Regions from separate parts of the Lysinibacillus sp. FSL M8-0355 genome, predicted to be linked through region 1. Evidence: riboswitches for the same ligand, from Rfam matches in the RefSeq annotation. Region 1 holds a riboswitch; the other holds the start of a gene.

What was found. Region 1 has a riboswitch for FMN ahead of MKY46_RS06305 (ECF transporter S component). Riboswitches for the same ligand answer to the same signal wherever they lie in the genome.
Region 2: another riboswitch for FMN. It lies ahead of ribE (riboflavin synthase); the one in region 1 lies ahead of MKY46_RS06305 (ECF transporter S component).

What each region holds. Positions count from the first base shown of each region.
Region 1 is NZ_JBBPAI010000001.1:1,326,184-1,336,174, forward strand. Features, by position in the region: gene MKY46_RS06285 (response regulator transcription factor) at 1-51, shown strand, start outside; gene MKY46_RS06290 (ATP-binding protein) at 44-1,819, shown strand; gene sigX (RNA polymerase sigma factor SigX) at 1,898-2,431, shown strand; gene MKY46_RS06300 (RNA polymerase subunit sigma) at 2,428-3,708, shown strand; FMN riboswitch at 3,866-4,053, shown strand; gene MKY46_RS06305 (ECF transporter S component) at 4,273-4,860, shown strand; gene MKY46_RS06310 (sodium-dependent transporter) at 5,046-6,392, shown strand; gene glnA (type I glutamate--ammonia ligase) at 6,582-7,916, shown strand; gene MKY46_RS06320 (sporulation protein Cse60) at 7,998-8,183, shown strand; gene MKY46_RS06325 (NUDIX hydrolase) at 8,228-8,614, opposite strand; gene MKY46_RS06330 (AraC family transcriptional regulator) at 8,817-9,680, shown strand; gene MKY46_RS06335 (transposase) at 9,773-9,943, shown strand; gene MKY46_RS06340 (helix-turn-helix domain containing protein) at 9,933-9,991, shown strand, end outside.
Region 2 is NZ_JBBPAI010000001.1:1,617,742-1,627,732, reverse strand. Features, by position in the region: gene MKY46_RS07740 (ATP-binding protein) at 1-966, opposite strand, end outside; gene MKY46_RS07735 (spore germination protein) at 1,288-2,730, opposite strand; gene ribH (6,7-dimethyl-8-ribityllumazine synthase) at 2,865-3,332, opposite strand; partial or broken gene ribB (3,4-dihydroxy-2-butanone-4-phosphate synthase) at 3,351-3,977, opposite strand; gene ribE (riboflavin synthase) at 4,002-4,640, opposite strand; FMN riboswitch at 4,870-4,995, opposite strand; FMN riboswitch at 5,112-5,237, opposite strand; gene MKY46_RS07715 (YibE/F family protein) at 5,664-6,734, shown strand; gene MKY46_RS07710 (YibE/F family protein) at 6,731-7,507, shown strand; gene MKY46_RS07705 (DHA2 family efflux MFS transporter permease subunit) at 7,870-9,255, shown strand; gene MKY46_RS07700 (HAD-IA family hydrolase) at 9,834-9,991, shown strand, end outside.

The DNA.
Region 1 (9,991 bases):
ATTGTGACGGTTTGGGGCGTTGGATACAAATTTGAGGTTGTCAATGAATAGAATATGGAATAGTGTTGTCGGGAAGCTATGGGTAACCATATTGCTTCTCGTTTCATTTGTATTATTTGTTTTCACGGTATTGATGCTTGAATTTCTTCAAAACTATCATATGCAGCAAGCCGAAATATCTTTACGGCAAACAGCTGCAACAGTAGCAAGTATAGTGGATGACAATGAAACAGCGGAATCTACTTCGGAATTATTAAAAGATATCTTACCTACAGGAACCAATGCATTAATTGCAATCAATCATGTTGAAGTATCCTTTGCCATGCAGGAGGGTGTCAACAAAAAAGAAATACAAGAGACCATTTTAGCCAATAAATCGTTTCGAGAAGTATTTCAATCAGATGAACCTATTACGAAAGAAATGATGATGCCTTCTTCGACAGATCAAGAAAAAATGGAATCTTATGTCGTGCTAGGTTTCCCATTAAATGTTGAAAATGCAGTACACGGAGCTGTCTTCATCTATCAAAGCCCAGATGCACTACATAAAACATCTAAGGAAACAACGAAAATTGTTTTTTTGGCGGCTTTCATTGCATTCGTGTTGACGACATTCTTCGCGTTTTTCCTTTCCTCACGTATTACGTCACCACTTAGAAAAATGCGAGAGTTGGCTTTTGAAATTGCGAAGGGTAATTTTGAAGCGAAAATGCCAACAACTCAAAATGATGAAATTGGTCAACTTGCTGTTGCCTTCAATCAAATGGGCCGTCAATTAAAGCATAACTTAGAGGTCATCAATCAAGAAAATGAACAACTTTCAAATATTTTGACATCTATGACAGATGCAGTTATTACATTTAACCGTGACCTTACAATATTATTAAGTAATCCACCAGCTGAACGACTTATGCAAAAATGGTTCGTCAATAAAGGCTCACAAAGTGCTAAACCTATTCCTCCAGAGCTGTATCATATGCTTGATCATGTGCTAATGTTTGAGGATAAACTAGAAGAGGAAATTGAAATGGATGGTAACTACTATACATTTACTATTAGCCCTCTTTATAGTGGTGACATGATACGTGGCGCTGTGGCTGTTATTCGTGATATGACTGAGCAACATCGCTTAGAAAAACTACGATCCGATTTTATCGCCAATGTCTCTCATGAGCTACGGACACCAATTGCCATGCTGCAAGGATATTCTGAAGCATTAATGGATGATGATTTTATTCAGGATCAGGAAGAACGTAATGAGATTACTAAAATCATTTATGATGAATCGAAGCGGATGGGGCGTCTTGTAACAGATTTATTAGATTTAGCACGCATGGAATCGGGACATATGACGCTGTATAAAGATGAATTACCGATTAATTCTACATTCGAACGTATTACTCAAAAATTTGCACAGGTTGCAAAGGAAAAACACGTTCGTCTATTGTTTGAAAGTGAATTTAATGACGATGCCATGATTAATATCGATGAGGATCGTATTGAACAAGTGCTCACAAATCTAGTAGATAATGCACTTAGACATACGGATGAAGGAGCAGTCACTGTAAAAGTTGAGCAGGAACCAACATTCGCTAAAATATCTGTTCAAGATACAGGGCACGGCATTCCTCATGACGACTTACCTTATGTCTTTGAACGTTTTTATAAAGCAGATAAGGCACGTACCCGTTCAAAAGGTGGTACGGGTCTCGGCTTAGCCATTGCGAGAAATATTGTGAAGGCACACTCAGGTAATATTATGGTAGACAGTGTGCTGAAAGAAGGTACGACCTTCACGTTTTATTTACCGTTCGATTAATAACATGTATTGCTATTAATTGGCTGTAACTTTCACGAATGTAAGACGACAAATATTATAGAACGGGGGTGGAGTGCTTTGAATGACTCCGTGTTCCATCGACTATACGATGCATATCACCAAGACGTGTTCCAGTTTTTAATATATTTAGTAAAAAACCGTACATTGGCTGAAGATTTAGCACATGAAGTTTATGTACGAGTATTGCGCTCATATGATCAATTTGCAGGTAATAGTAGTGAGAAAACATGGCTTTTTGCTATTGCCAAAAATGTAGCGATTGATCATTTTAGAAAGCAGGCTGTACGCCAGAAGCATTCACTTGATTTCTTTGACTGGGAAACGGAACAGCTCCATTCAACCACACCATCACCGGAAGATATGCTACAGGCCAGTGATGAATTTATGCAAGTAGCGTCAGCACTGGAAAACTGTACAGGCGACCAAAAAATGGTCATTATTATGCGCTATTTTCAGGATTTATCGATTGCAGAAACTGCTCAAATATTAGATTGGACAGAAGCTAAGGTAAAAACGACCCAGCATCGAGCCATAAAATTTTTAAGGCAACAGCTACAGCCGATTAGAGAACAGGAGGCGAAACGGCAATGACGCATAAGCCATTTGATGATGAGCAGCTTGAACATGTATTGAACAATGCCCCTAAGCTTTCTGACCACCGTTCAAAAGAGGACATATTAAATCGGTTAATGGCAGATGCTCGCTTGCAGGATAACAGTTACCTTCAAGAAGCGATACAACAACCAAAAGAGGATGAACAAAAGCAAAGCAATTCCTCCATCCAAGAAGAACGAACAACACGATCTAAGCTTCGTAAAATGCCAATTTTTATGAGCATTGCAGCAGTTTTTGCGTTAACGATACTTGTAGGCTCAATGGTCATGAATAATGATGTTGGACATAAAGATCAAGCTAGTACTGCCGATACGGCTACCTATTCTACTTTACAGGAAGATCTTTCTCCAAAGGAGGCTGCTACGCAAGACGAAGCACTCCAATCTCCTATCGTAGCAGAGCATGAGCGCATGTTATCTTTACGGTCATCTGTCTATGAGGAAGATGTGAAAGATGCTGTCGTTTTCCGTATTGGCTTAGCAGGGCGAGATGCGGAAAGTGTACCAATGACGTATGTGATACCAAATGAGCGAGTAGCAACGGATTTTGGAACAGAAAAACCTTCTACTTTACAGATGTATGAAAAATACGCGCCTCAAATAGATGAGAAAGCTAAAGGATTTACTGATTACCATCCTTACAAAGGTGAGCTGAAGGAGAAGGACGATAAGCTTGTCCATGTGCTACCAAAGGACAATAGCTATGATGTTGCTTCTGCTACTGTCAATGAGTACAAAGGAACTTTGGAGGATACATTCTCTGATTCTGAATATACAGAAGTTGAGATTCAAAATGAAGATGGAACACCTTATGAGTTTTCTCAAGAAGGTGAGCTAAGTCCACCTATGTCATTAACGAACGCCAAGCATTATAATTATTATATATATCAAGATGGTACAGGTGCAGAATATTTATCACCAGATTTCCGTCAAACATTTGCAAATGTCACAGAGGCGCTCACACTGATGAAAAATAAAAATGATGATGTCTATGTGTCGGTTGTTCCTGAAAACGTATCATATACGGTGACAGAGGAAGCAGAGGGTGTAGTCGTTACATTTGATCTTCCGCTTGATTTAACATCAATGGAACCGATTCGTGCCACACAACTGATTGAGGCCATGATGTTAACGGCTGCTAGCTTTGATCAACAATTACGCCTAAATAATGTTGTCCAAGAAAGCTGGGAGGGCTTTGATTTAAAAATGTTTTTACCAAAGCCTGTAGGGCCAAATAAGCAATATATGCCTTAGTCAAAGAAAATAACAATAAGAAATGGAGCATTCCTGTTCGGTGAGGATGCTCCATTTTTTTTTACAATGCATACAAGTCTAATAGGTTTTTTGAGCAGAACTATTTACTTTTTGTTGATAATTCTTTATAGTAAAACTGTAGTATAAAATAATAGTGATTCATCTTCGGGGCAGGGTGAAAATCCCGACCGGCGGTAATAGAGTGCTAAACCGTTAATGTTTATTCATTAACTCGAATGGTTTAGGCAAAACTCTTTAGCCCGCGACCTGTGCAAATTTATTTGCATGGCTGACTTGGTGAAATTCCAAGGCCGACAGTTACAGTCTGGATGGGAGAAGATGGAGGTACGATCGTCATTCATTGTTATGAAATGAACTATGACCGAGCGCTTTTTTTGTATGGCTTTTAAAATAGTGCTCAAAAAATAGTTTAGATTGACGCTTATTCGTCATGCCTTTCTCCCTTGTGCTTTTTAATGCATAAGGGTTTTTTCATGCTAACAATTGAAAGATCGTCACCTTTCTTCTTGCGAGATTGAATCAGCAAAGAGGAGAGAGTTTTCTATGAAGAAAAATGTTAAACTTCAATCGTTTATTACGATTGGTATGCTGAGCAGTATTTCGTTTTTATTAATGCTTTTTAATTTCCCAATACCGCCGTTCCCAGCATTTTTGGAAGTGGACTTTAGTGATATGCCTGCATTAATAGCGGCCATCACAATGGGACCTGTAGCTGGTATTTTAGTAGAATTATTTAAAAATGTGTTGGATTGGATTTTCTCGGGTACGCCAACAGGTGTGCCAGTAGGGCATATTGCCAACTTTACAACAGGCATTTTATTTATTTTGCCAGTTAGCTTTATTTTTAATCGTTTTAAAACGACTGCTGGTCTTGTTGGAGGTTTAGCGACAGGAACAGTCGTGATGGCAGTAGGAATGAGCGTTTTGAACTATGTTGTATTTTTACCGATGTACACATATTTCCTTGGTATGGAACCTGTTGTAGGTGACTCCCTTTATAAAATGATCGTCGCTGGAATTTTACCATTTAATATTGTAAAAGGTATTTTATTAACAGCTATTATGGCGTTTTTATTTACTACAATGCGCAAATGGATCGACCGCCAGCGCTCTATGTATATAGCAAAATAATGGACCATAAACCTCGAGTAGTTAGCTCGAGGTTTTTTTGTGGGAAGAAGTGATGGGACGAATAAAATTAGAAAAAAGTAGTAGAAAATGCTCGTGCTCTAGTGCTTTATTATTATAATCTAGTCGAAGAACACATTTTCATGTAGAATAGAGGGGAGTTTAGAAAGTTTGAGGAGTTTGAAGAGATGAGTGAAAAAAAGGGACAGTGGTCTAGTAAATTAGGATTTATTTTAGCATCAGCGGGTGCTGCGATTGGACTAGGAGCAATTTGGAAGCTACCGTATGTAACGGGGCAAAGTGGTGGAGGTGCATTCTTCCTAATCTTTGTGTTATTTACGTTATTAATAGGGTTGCCAATGCTATTGTCCGAGTATGTTTTAGGGCGTGGTACACAATCGGAGGCGGTAACCGCGTATAAAAAGGTTGCTCCGACAAAAACAGGATGGGCTTGGATTGGCCGAATGGGTGTGCTAGGTTGTTTTTTATTATTAACATTTTATAGTGTTGTTGGAGGTTGGATTTTTATTTACAGCGGGCTAGGCGTCGCTGGTGCTGTGATAGATCCTGCGATTGATCCAGCTGCACTATTTGGAAAAATTATAGGTACACCTTGGATTACGCTAGTAGGTTTAGCTTTGTTTACATTAGCTAACGTACTCGTTATTTCATTAGGTGTACAAAATGGTATTGAAAAGGCGAATAAATGGATGATGCCGTTACTCTTTGTGATGTTCATTGTTCTGGTTGTGCGTGCTGTTACATTAGATGGCGCAATGGAGGGAGTGAAATTCTTCTTATGGCCTGATTTCTCAAATATTACTGGTAGGGCATTATTAGAAGCGTTAGGGCAATCATTCTTTGGATTAGCTGTAGGATTTTCTTGTCTTGTTACATATAGTTCCTATCTAAAAAAAGATGTCAGCCTTCCAAATTCAGCAGGTTCTGTTGTGCTCTTAACCGTGCTTGTATCATTTTTAGCGGGTTTAGCAATCTTCCCTGTTGTGTTTGCCTTTGATTTAGAGCCAGCCGCGGGACCGGGCTTGTTGTTCATGGTGCTGCCGACAGCTTTTAGTCAAATGCCGTTTGGAGAATTATTTTTAGCGATGTTTTTATTGCTATTTTTATTTGCTACATTAACGTCATCATTTAGTTTATATGAGATTATCGTAGCGGCATTTATGGAACATAGTCAGAAATCTCGTCCGATGTGGACGCTTTTACTTGGTGTAGTCGTATTGATTGCGGCTATTCCAGCGGCACTTTCTTCTAGTGTTTTATCGGATGTAACCATTTTTGAGAAAAGTATTTTTGATGCCACTGATTTTTTAGTGTCGAATATAATGCTGCCATTAGGAAATTTATTCATTGCTATTTTTATTGCCCACATAGTGGATAAGGAATTTGTAAGGAAAGAACTGTTAATGGGTAGTCACTTAGGGCAGGGCTATTATGCAACATATCGTATGTTAATGTTAGTCGTTGTACCGATCGTTATTCTAGTTGTGTTCATTAATATGCTATTACAATATTAAAATAAAAAAAGTGTATCCATTGTGGAAATGGATACACTTTTTTTATGCATCGAAAATCAAGATAAATATATTCTAAAAAAACTATGTTATAAAACATAACATGTCTATTGCGTGAATTTCAATTTTCATGTATTTTAAGAACAGTTATAAAAACATATGTTAACTAAATTTACATTGGAGTGGTGAAGAGTGAAACATTACACAAAAGAAGATATTATACGCCGAGTAAAGGAAGAAAATGTGAAATTTATTCGCCTACAATTTACAGATATATTAGGAACAATCAAAAATGTGGAAGTCCCTGTCAGTCAGTTAGAAAAAGCATTAGATAATAAAGTCATGTTTGATGGTTCATCCATTGAAGGTTTTGTGCGTATAGAGGAATCTGATATGTATTTAAAGCCTGACTTTGATACATTCGTGATTTTTCCTTGGACTGCTGAGAAAGGCAAGGTGGCTCGTTTCATTTGTGATATTGCCAGACCAGATGGAACGCCGTTTGAAGGAGATCCGCGCTCCAATTTGAAACGCGTTTTAAAGGAAATGGAGGAGTTAGGCTTTACTTCCTTTAATTTAGGGCCAGAGCCAGAGTTCTTCTTATTCAAACTGGATGATAAGGGGCATCCAACACTAGAGTTAAATGATAGTGGAGGCTACTTCGATTTAGCACCGACAGATTTGGGAGAGAATTGTCGTCGTGATATCGTTTTAGAGTTAGAGGGAATGGGCTTTGAAATTGAAGCCTCCCATCATGAAGTCGCACCTGGTCAGCATGAAATTGATTTTAAGTATGCTAGTGCCATTGAGGCATGTGATAACATACAAACGTTTAAGTTAGTCGTAAAAACCATTGCTGCACAGCATGGTCTCCATGCAACATTTATGCCGAAGCCATTATTCGGTGTAAACGGCTCAGGAATGCATTTTAATCTATCATTATTCGAGGGTGATAAAAATGCCTTCTATGATGAACATGCAGACTTACAATTAAGTGCAACGGCACGTAGTTTTATGGCAGGGATTATAAAGCATGTACACGGCTTTACCGCTATTACGAATCCACTTGTTAATTCCTATAAACGGCTAGTGCCTGGCTATGAGGCTCCTTGTTATGTCGCGTGGTCTGCTCAAAACCGTTCACCACTAATTCGTATTCCAGCAGCTCGTGGACTATCTACTCGAATTGAATTGCGTTCAGTTGATCCAGCTGCAAATCCATACTTAGCAATGGCTGTTATTTTAGCATCTGGACTTGATGGTATACGGAAAGATTTAACGCCACCTGCAGCAGTAGATCGTAATATTTATAAAATGACAGCAGGAGAGCGAGAGTTGAACGGAATTGATAGCTTACCTTCCTCATTAGAATATGCGTTGATTGAATTAGAGATGGATACCATTGTTCGTAATGCACTAGGCGATCATATTTATGATAAATTTACAGCCGCCAAAGAAATTGAGTGGAATAAATATCGCACACGCGTCCACAACTGGGAACGTGAGGAGTATTTAACGATGTACTAAAAAGCGTTGGAGCTGTTTTGGCCCCAACACTTTTACATTTCCTTTCTTTTCATCTATTATTAGAGAAAAGGAGTGTGGGCAATGACACAAACGACCCAGGTTGTGACCATTCAAAACAATGATATTGTGCAATTTGAACATGACATTAACCGGGCTTTAGTAGATTTAAGAAGCTTTTTAATACTTGATATCAAATACAATACGCTCTATATTGGCGAACAGACAGTCATCCATTCTGCTTTAATTATTTATCAACAAAACGATTAGCAATATGTACTTGAGATGAGTCATGTCATTAAGACGTGACTTTTTTATTGAAATAAAGATAAAAGAAAGGCACGATCTTCTGGAAAAGTTAATGACAATTGGGCCACTTCATTTTTTGATTGCCAAGCAATGTCATAAATTAATTCGTCAGGATCATGAATCATCATTTGTCCGTCAATCATAACTGTTTCAAAGTAATGAACTTCCACAGCTTCATTCTGCTTACAATAAATTTCTTTTAGAATAGCTACTATATAGCCCGTTTCTTCATAAACCTCTCGAATACAGCAAGCCTTAAAATCTTCCGCTGCTTCTTTACCACCTGATGGAACAGCCCACGTTTTTTCTTCTTCCACCGTTCCTTGTAAAACCATTAATAATTGATTGTTATCGTTCAAACAAATAGCAGCAGCACCTTGCCATTTTCCCAAGAGAAAAACCTCCATTTCATTTCTATTTATACTTAATTTACCTATTAAAGAACGTAGTTGTAAATATGTGTAGGGTGGAGGGTGAAAATAAGTAGGGAGAATCGTCGGGAAAATACTTCCCTTTTAACCTGTCCAAAGTTAGCATAAAAAGACAGGTTATACAGCAATATCTATTTTATGATGGAATCAAGGAGTGAAAGCAATGAGTTGGATTGAGTCGATTCAAAAGGCCATTAATTTTATGGAGGATCATTTATTAGAGGACATTACGATTGAACAGATTGCACAGGAGGTTAATTCATCTGTCTTTCATTTTCAACGCACGTTTGCAATTTTGACGGATATGTCCATTGCAGATTATCTGCGACGAAGAAGATTGACATTAGCTGCACAAGAATTAATAGGCACGGAACAAAAAATAATCGATCTCGCCTACAAATATGGCTATGAAACTCCTGAAGCTTTTACAAAAGCGTTTCGTAAGCAGCACCATATAACGCCTAGTGAAGCAAGAAAGAAACAAGGGCCATTACAATCATACAATCGCCTGGTCATCCAGGTAAACTTGAAGGGAGCAGAACCAATGAAGTATAAAATCGTAGAAAAAGAAAAGTTTCAAATTGTTGGAGTGAAAAGAACGTACAACTGTCAAGACGGGGAGAACACACGAGAAATTCCTCTATTTTGGCAAGAGGTAAATCAAAGTGGCTTCGACCATCAACTATACCAATTAAATAATGGTAATATCAATGGAGTACTAGGTGTTTGTGTACCAAATACAAACCAAGGACAAAAGGGTTTCATTGATTACTGGATTGCTACAGATCATGTAGGGGAAGTAGGAGAAGATCTATTAACAATGGAAGTACCTGCCTCCAAATGGGTTGTCTTTGAAGTACATGGCCCTATGCCAGATGCGATGCAAAATACGTGGAAGCAAATTTATTCAGAGTGGTTCCCGTCCAATCCATACGAACCAGCAGGAACAGCGGAACTTGAGGTTTATCCTGAAGAGGATGCCTATAGTCCTGACTCCTATTCTGAAATTTGGATTCCAATTAAATAACAAGAAAGCCAAGAATGCATGGATTGATATGCTCCCCATTAGGTAGACAGATTAAAAAAATAAAATCTGTTGATCAAATGGGGAGTTTTATCATGCCTAAAAAATCATTTTCACCAGATGTGAAAATTTTAGTACTTCAACATTTAGAGGAAGATCGTCATACTCTCGAAGAAATCTGCATGATGTTTTCTGTAAACATGACCACTCTATATGCCTGGCGTGCTCTTTATAAATATGGTGGGGTAGAAGCTTTTGCGCTCTAAGAAAAATAAGAAGTACTCAGAAGAATGGGAGCTGCGTGCTGTAGAAGA
Region 2 (9,991 bases), 290 kb from region 1:
ATTAAAGTCATTTTGAGAAATGGTAAAGTCCATATCAATATTATGATTTTGAGCGGTTAATTTTTTCGTTTGTAATAAGATGGACAGACCTGGGTGGTCAATATTTAATTTTAAAGACTTAATCGCTTGAACTTCTTTAGATAGTGAAGACAAATATTGTTTTGCTTGCTCTGTTTTTTCTAATTGTAAAAGACCATGTAACACTTGAATATGATTAGTGAAATCATGACGTAATGATGATACCGAAGTAATCAAAGTTTTAATTTCTGCTTGATATGTGTCCTCTGTAGCGCCGACTTCTTTCGCTACCTCTTTTTGATACCATCGTTGTAAAAATAAAAAAGAACCAATGACAATTAAAATAAATACACCATTAAAAATAAAAATAAATAAATTGTCTTCAATGACTTTTCCCTTAATGCCATTTAATGTGTCTGCGCTGATATCAATGCCTAGATACCCAATAATTTTACCATTCTCATCTTTGATAGGTGTACCAACCGATAAATAAGAACCATGTACAGAATCATGAATCACCTCTGTAACATAGGTTTCACCTTTGTAGGCTTTTGCCACTTGCTTTGCTGGGACAGTACAAACCTCTCCTATATCAAAGCCTTTTTTCAGTTCATTTGGCAGCCCCATAATCATCGCACTTGATACTTCTGGATTATCCACCTTCAACGTATAAACAAACAATGCACCTAGTTTTACTCTGGCATCATTTAAATAGCTTCTTACTTCCCAATAATAATCATTCTTCTGTGGATTCTTCAAAAACTGCTGATAAGCAGCTGTATCAATAGAAGAAGCAATGGAGTTGGCAGCCTCTAAGCTTTGATTGGCAATTGACTCTTCAACGGTCTTTTTAATTTTCACATAGGATGTAATGATGTTTAAACTTGTAAACAAACATAATAAAAGCGTTGATAGAATTAATATTAGTTTTATTTTTCGATTTTTCATATAAAACGGGACTTCCTCACCTATAAATATTCTGGAATATCATTATATAATAATTAACTCTATTTTTTGTTTGTAAAGTGAACATTTCTTGATTATCCTACAGAAATGAAAACAGAAAATCCATTTTACTTGAACTCTACTAAAATTACACACCGTAACCAATAGTTTAATAATCCTTTACAAGAAAGTAAACTAAAAAGGTAACTAATAACATTTTATGTCTCATTTCCTATCCTATAGGCTAATGTAATACCTTCCTAAAGCAAAAGTCACAAAAAGATCAGGTACCTACTACAATACCTGATCTTCAATGAAATTTGTTTATTTTTTATTCGAAGTACGTGTTCGATCCTGTGGCTTTAAAAAGGAAGGTCGTCTACTGTAGCCCTTTGATGAAAGTCTTAATAATGATTTTTTTAGATTTTCCTTCTTCAAATGTGCACTAAAATTTAAATAGGGTACACCTAGCACACGCATATTCGCTGCGTATAAGATGATGAAAAATACTGCAATAAAAAAACCAAATAATCCAAAAAAGGCAGAGGCTATAATAATGATTAGTCGAAAAATACTCATGGCTGTTACAAATGATTGGTTAACCAATGTAAAAGCCGCAATACTCGAAATTGCAATGACAACAATCATTGAAGGGCTCGTAACGCCAGCTTTTATCGCTGCATCTCCGATAATTAAACCTCCCACAACACTAATTGATCCACTAATTGCACTCGGAAGACGTAAGTTGGCTTCACGAAACAATTCAAACATAAATAGCATCATTAGTATTTCAAGAATCGTTGGGAATGGCAGTCCCGTTCTCGACTCAACAACTGTTGCTAGAAGAAGAAAAGGAAGTTGTTCTTGATGATACGTAGTCAGCGCAAGCCAAAAGCCTGGTGTTAGCATACTAATTAATATCCCAACAATACGAAGCAATCTTTCCATTGAACTGACAATGACAGGAAAATCATTATCCTCACCCGATTTAAAGAGCAACATTATATTCGTAGGTGTGATCAATGCGTAGGAAACACCATCAATCATTATTAGTATTCTTCCCCTAATTAATGCCTGCATAGCAAAATCCGGTCTCCCGGTATAATCATGCCTGGGCAGTACTTTGGCTGTTTGTTCAATTGCTTCCATCAATAAATCACCATTGACAACAATATCCGTATCAATCTTTTGTAATTGTAGACGGATTTGTTCTAGCATATTTAAATTCACAATGTCATCCATATAGAGTACCGCTACAGTGGTTTTGGAACGTCTCCCAATTTCTAATGTTTCTACACTAAAAGAATTAGTGGGCAAACGCTTTCTTAATAAAGCAATATTAATAAAAACATCTTCTATAAAGTCATCTCTTGGCCCTTTGACCACTAATTCTAGCGATGTTTCTCCGGGCTCTCGATTCGGTTTTTTAGAAATATCACTAGAAAATAGTAATTGATTTTCTTCAAAATACAATAATACATGCCCTTTATAGACTCTTGTTATGGCATCCTCTTGCGTTAAAACCTTTTGTAAATAGGGAATGTGTAAATGCTGGTCGATTTGTTCCTCTAACATGTCATCAGCGACATCACTTAATAAGGATTGGACTCGCTGAACAACTACCGTCTGAAGTATTTGTTCGTTGATCATTGCATCACAAGTTATCAAATGTACTGTATATTGCTGAAATTTATATTGTTGAAAAATCACATCAGCAGAGCGTTGAAATAGTGATTTCAACATTTTCAAATTGATCATTTGTTCCATTGATGAAATACTTCTCATCTCCTACTGAGCCAGCTCCAGATTAGTACATTTATGAAAAACGATTACCTTCAATAAATACACTTAAGCATATTTTTCCCATGGATGTGCAAAATATTCAAAGAAACATTTGGTCATTATCCAATCATTTTCTTTAGATTAGCCATCTCAATGGCAGACATGGCAGCATCGTATCCTTTATTACCAGATTTTGTACCAGCACGTTCAATCGCCTGCTCAATATTTTCCGTCGTCACAATACCGAAAATAACAGGGACATTGGTTGATAGCGATACATTGGCAATACCTTTTGCTGACTCATTACAAACATAATCATAGTGTGTTGTAGAGCCGCGAATAACCGTACCTAAACCAATAATGGCATCATAGTTCTTTGTTTCTGCTAGTTGTTTCGCAATAAAAGGAACTTCAAAAGCTCCTGGAACCCAAGCAACATCAATAGACGCTTCATCAACACCATGTCGTGTTAAGCCGTCCATTGCACCGTCCAATAATTTGCTTGTGATGAATTCATTAAATCGACCTACCACAACTGCAATTTTTAAACCCGTTCCAATTAATTGTGCTTCAAATGTTTGACCCATTGTTCTTTCTCCTTTTTAAATAGAAATTTTATTTTCAGTTGTCAGCAATTGACTGCGGTATGCTACAAGTGCCTCTATTGATATCATTTTCAAGTCATGCTGTGCTGCGTACTTTATCAATTCCTCAAAGCGTAGCATATGACCATCATCGCCCATGATCTCGCAAATAACACCCACTGGCACACTATGACAAAGTTTTGCCAAATCGACAGTCGCCTCCGTATGCCCTCTTCGCTCTAAAACACCATTATCCTTCGCAATGAGCGGAAAAACATGACCAGGTCGACGAAACTCAATCGGCTTCGCTTGCTTTTCAATCATTTTTTGTATCGTAAATGCTCGTTCATACGCACTAATTCCTGTCGTTGTATCCTCATGGTCGATACTTACGGTAAACGCTGTTTGGTGATTATCCGTATTGTGCTGAACCATCGGATGTAAATCTAGCTGTTGTGCAAGCTGCTGTGAAATCGGTGTACAAATTAATCCTCTACCATAGGTTGCCATAAAGTTTATAGTTGCTGGTGTCATGAATTCAGCGAGTGCCAGAAGATCTCCTTCATTTTCCCGATCCTCGTCATCAACCACTACAATCAATTTGCCTTGCTTTAAATCCTCAATGGCCTCTTCAATTGCATATAGCACTTTTGTCATCTCCTCGTTCAGTTGTTAAAAACCATGTTGTGCTAAGTAATCTCTCGTAATGGTTGGTGTTGCTTGCCCTTTTTTCAGTTGCTGTAAAATATATTTACCAACTAAATCTGTTTCGATATTCACAATCGCTCCATCCTTCTTCATGCCTAATACGGTTTCTTTGTACGTATGGGGAATTAGTGAAATCGTGACACTGTTCGTGTCAACATGGAAAAGGGTTAAGCTTGTGCCATCAATCGTAATAGAACCCTTCGGAATGCAAAATTTGGTTAGTTCCTCTGACAATTCGATATCGATATAGACTGCGTTGGCTACTGGACGTTTGCGCAAAATTTTACCGACCCCATCCACATGCCCAGCAACAAAATGACCGCCAAATCGCCCATTAGCAGGCATGGCACGCTCTAAATTCACGGAATCCCCTACCACGAGCTGCTGTAAATTGGTTGCGTTGACTGTTTCAGGCATCACATCCATCGTAAGCGTCTGTTCCGTAAAATATGTCACCGTTAAACAAACACCATTAACCGCGATACTGTCTCCAAGCTTGACATCTTCTGCTATTTTGGCTGATTGAACTGTTATTTTCATACTGTCCCTATCGCTTTGCATGGCTTTTAAAATGCCAATATCCTCTACAAGCCCTGTAAACATTCCATCACCTACTTTTCATTGATTTAGGCTTCTATCCTTCACTTTTGAAGTCTTATCCATCAGTTTCGAAGGTCTATCCGTCACTTCTCCAGTTTTATCCGTCTCCTCCTTCTCTAGCTCTAGCTATCGATAAAAAACAAAAACCCCTTTCAGCAAAGGGGTTTGGGAGTATAAGACATCAACAAATAAGCCTAATTGAAAACTATTTTTTCCATAGACTGTCATCTCATTTGTTCTTCTCCCATCCAGACTATAACTGTCGGTTTTGGATTTGCACCAAATCAGCTTGCGCTCACGGACTTTGAATTACTTCATCACCGCCGATTGGGAATTTCACCCTACCCCGAAGAACATCTTCTATTCGATTGGCACTAAATAAAAAAACTTCCCAACAAGCTTGTGGGAAGTAGTGTAATAAATGCATAGGAAAATAGACCTTCTAAATTACAATCAATTTAAAAAGCTCGCATTTTTACCCTTCTCCCATCCAGACTATAACTGTCGGTTTTGGATTTGCACCAAATCAGCTTGCGCTCACGGACTTTGAATTACTTCATCACCGCCGATCGGGAATTTCACCCTACCCCGAAGGATTTTTTATTTAGCTAATCTTACGATAACACTATTTTATTCTATTATCCATCCTTCTTTTTAAAAATTTTTCAAAAAGAATTATAGCAGATCAACAATGCATCCAGTTTTTTCGCGTTTGTACGTCCGCCTGAGGCATTGAGGCAACATGCAATGTTATTGCCACAGGAGGCAGCGTTTTTTGATGGTGTTCCCCTATTTCAGCGGGTGTTTAATCACTCGCCAGCAAGGGAGTCTTCAGCTTAATATAACAATGACTTGATAAATGTAAACGAAATCATTAAACTGATAACATTTAAACTGTGCATGGAACTTCCCTTTCACTAAAACGTTCCTTTACAAGTGACAATTCAGTCCAGCACTTTGGAGGTCATTTACTTGCTATTTTTTAAAAACATCCCATTGAAGCAAGGTATTTTCTATGCCTTATTAATGCTCTGCTGCGTGCTTTCGATTGTGTTCGTTCATCATAATGAATCATTTTATGATCGACCGATTGCTGAGGTGATAAAAGCTGATGTAGCAGAATCAGAACCAATGACAGATATGTATGATAATGATGATTATTTATTTACACAGCATATTACAGCCGTGATACAAAATGGACCACATAAAGGGCAATCCATCCATTTGACGAATGACTATTCCGCCTCTGGAGCTTTCGATCAAGAATACCGTGTGGGCAATGAAATCTTTGTCTCCATAGATAATCACGCATCACAGTCAGGGCTAACTGGGACCATTCTCGATTTAAAACGAGATCAAACCCTTCTCATGATTGCGTGGATTTTTATTTTTGTCTTACTCCTTATAGGAAAAAGACAAGGCTTGTTTTCCATCATTAGTTTAATTGTCAATGCATTGATTTTATCATTCGCGTTAGATTTATATGTGAAACATGGTAACCTGAGCTTGTTAGTCATCAGTGGTATTTGCGCTCTTCTATTTACGATCATTTCGTTGTTACTTATTAGCGGCTTGAACACGAAAACGTATGCAGCTATTGTGTCTACACTTTTAGGAACCGTTATGGCACTCATCATTAGCTCTGTCGTGATGTGGTTAACTGGTGAAAACGGTCTTCGCTATGAAGAAATGCAATTTTTAACACGCCCTTATCGTACAGTCTTTATGGCTGGCTTATTTATTGGCTCACTTGGGGCTGTCATGGATGTCTCTATTACGATGGCTTCTTCAATCTTTGCTTTATATGAACAAGACCCTACTATTTCTGTGAAGGCACTTAAATCTTCAGGGCATGAAATCGGGAAAGATATTATGGGCACCATTACGAGTATTTTGTTCTTTGCCTACCTTTGCGGCTCCATACCGATGGTTATTCTCTATTTGAAAAATTCTTCTACTTTAGGACTCACGCTGTCCTTGAATCTTTCTTTAGAATTAGCTCGCGCCTTAGCAGGTGGTATTGGCGTTGTCCTCACGATTCCGATCAGTCAGTATACTGCTCTATTTTTCATTAATCGAAAGAGGGTTCAAGAATGAATGTAATTGTGTTATTAGCTTTTATTTTATGTCTATTGATGGTCGCAATTGGCGGGAAGCAAGGTGTACGTTCGTTTCTTTCTTTATTCCTAAATTTCGGTGTGCTCTTTGTGACGATCTTTTTAATGACCAACCCTAAAAATAGCCCCATCATCTTAACGTTCGTTGCCTGTACAATTATTAGTTGTATTAGCCTTTTCTATATCAATAAAACAAACAGTAAAACCATTACAGCATTTATCTCTACTATGGTGACGATTGTTGTCTTACTTCTTTTTATTACATTTGTAACGAAAAAGTTGATGATTCAAGGATTTGGTGAAGAATCAACAGAAGAAATAAGCATCTTTTCCCTTTATATTGGTGTTGATTTTGTGCAGATTGGTGCCTCCGTCATTATTATGAGTACGATTGGAGCAATTATGGATGTCGCTATTTCCATTGCTACTTCCATGCATGAGATTTTTTATCGTAACCCTTCGATTAGTAGAAAGAAATTATTTACATCCGGCTTAAATATCGGGAGAGATATTTTAGGAACCGATACGAATACGTTATTCTTCGCTTTCTTTGGTGGCTATTTAAACTTATTAATATGGTTCAAAGATCTCTCCTATTCGATTGGTGAAATCGTCAACTCCAAGGTTTTTAGTGCTGAAATGACGACTATTTTTTGTGCTGGCATCGGTATTGCACTGATTATTCCGATCGCCTCCTCCGTCAATGCCTATTACTTAATTCGAACACGTGAAAAAACCGAAAAGCTCTCATAAAAGAGTTCAGACCTATCACTCGTTTGTGAGAGGTCTGGACAAATCTCCTCCTCTCCTTCAAAAAATGAATGCTATCTCAAAAAAATGTGTCTAAATGATGAAATCGTATAGTAATCGCTCAAATTAGTACTTACATTTGAGAATTTTTTTTTGCTATAGTAAAAAACAGAGCAGTTAGTATCGCGGAGGTGTACTAGCTAAAAGGAATCATGATCGCTGATAATCGACATCACGATTATATCTTCATAGACTTTTTTATAATGCAGAACATGAAATAGTAGAAGCATCGCAACTTTATTTTTCCGAATATTCTGTTTTTATACATTCTATGAAAGTTGAACATTTTTGAAGGAGTTTTTACAGTGAATAAGGAAATAAAAACAGGTCCAATTATGGCTGCTCTCTTAGTAGCCGGCTTTGTAGGGCTATTTAGTGAGACAGCATTAAATATTGCACTAGGGGAACTTAGCCAACTTTTCAGCGTGGATGCCACAACTATCCAATGGCTAGCAACAGGCTATTTTCTCACATTAGGCATTTTAGTACCTGTTACAGGCATTTTAATGCAAAAATTTACCACTCGCCAAATGTTTATAATCTCTTTACTCTTTTCCATAATTGGTACCATACTTGCCGCTGTTGCACCAATCTTTGCTGTCTTACTTATAGCACGTGTTATTCAAGCTGCAGGTTTAGCGATTATATTACCATTAACGCAAAATGTGATTTTCACGATTTTTCCAGCTAATAAACGTGGTAGTGCTATGGGGATGATGGGTCTCGTCATTTTAGCAGGACCCGCTTTCGGCCCGACATTAGCAGGGATGATTTTAGACACGCTATCCTGGCACTGGATATTTTGGGTTACTGTCCCCTTCTTATTATTCTCGATCATTTTTGGTTTTATCTTTATTCCCAATGTGAATGAAAGAAAGCAGCTTACTATAGATATATGGTCTATTATCTTATCTACGATTGGCTTTGGTGGCATCGTCTATGGTGTAAGTAGCGGTGGAGAATTGGGTTGGACAAGCATCAACGTACTTAGTACCATTTTACTAGGTGTAATTGCCTTATGTTTATTTGTGTTGCGTCAATCAAAAATGGACCATCCTATGTTAAATTTGAGAGCTTTCCAGTATCCAATGTTCGTATTGGGTCTTCTGATGAATATGATTACCTTCTTCAATATGCTGTCTATGCTAGTGGTGCTCCCGATGTATATGCAAACGGCACTTTTGGTATCGGCCTTTGTAACAGGTTTAATGATGCTTCCTGGTAGTCTACTAAACTGCCTATTAGCACCAACCATCGGTAAATACTTCGATAAATACGGACCACGTGCAATCATTACCCCCGGAACCATACTTGTTGTGATTGGCTATGGACTTTATGCTTTAAATGGTACCGAAACAGCTACTTGGGCATTAGTGTTAACACATATCATCATGATGCTTGGGGTTGGTATGGTATTGGCCTCTGTCCAAACGAATACGCTCAATGCTTTGCCAAGACAATATTTTCCTGATGGTATTGCGATTACACAAACCTCTCAACAAGTATCAGGTGCCATAGGCATTGCTGTAATGGTCTCGTTGTTCTCAGCTAAGCAACAGCAATTCTTAACTGACAGTACAACTAATGCTCAAGAGGCGGCGGCTTCAGGCTCTGCATTTGTCTTTGCAATCAGTTTTGCTCTGGCATTCATCAATGTCATACTCTCTTTCTTTTTGAAAAAAACTCAATAATTTTAGTATAGAAGGGAGGTGTCTCGAAGGAATTTTAAGGCACCTCCTTTTGTTATGTCATTTCCGTTGCAATCGCAGTATTTTCTGATAATATTTACCATAAGATGTTTACGTACGCTCAAAATAGTTGTTGTTTCATGATGCACTACACTAGGTCGCCCATCCTATGTCATATCTTTAAACATCAATTACGCCTTTGACGTAATTGCCGCTGATTCTGCATTTTCGCGCAGATCAACTTTGCGCCCCGTTTTTTCGAGCTGATGAGTAGAATGTTAACCTCAGACCATCACGTCCTGTAACAGTTAACTGACTTGCATCGTGCAGGTCAACTTCAAAATCAGTGACTTCCGCCGAGGCTTCGGGTTAACATGATGATGATTACTCAGATATGGCACAAGATGTGGCATTCTTAGCCTGAGTTCAGCTTTTTTAGCGGGCATTTGAACACCCATTGGAGAAAACAACACAAGTATTTTTCTTTCTCTAAAGTACTGCTTCACTTTTGGTACAAAAAACACTTGCTGAATTAAGATAAAACGTCAATTACAACGAGATGGAAAAGGAGAAAATTGGCAATGAAGCATATTATCTTTGATTTTGATGGAACACTGGCAGATTCAACCGCAGTGTTTGCATCAGCATGGAATACATTAGCGCAAAAATATAAATTTAAAGGCATCGAATTAAAGGAAATTGATACACTGAAAAAATTATCGATTTCTGAACGCAGTAA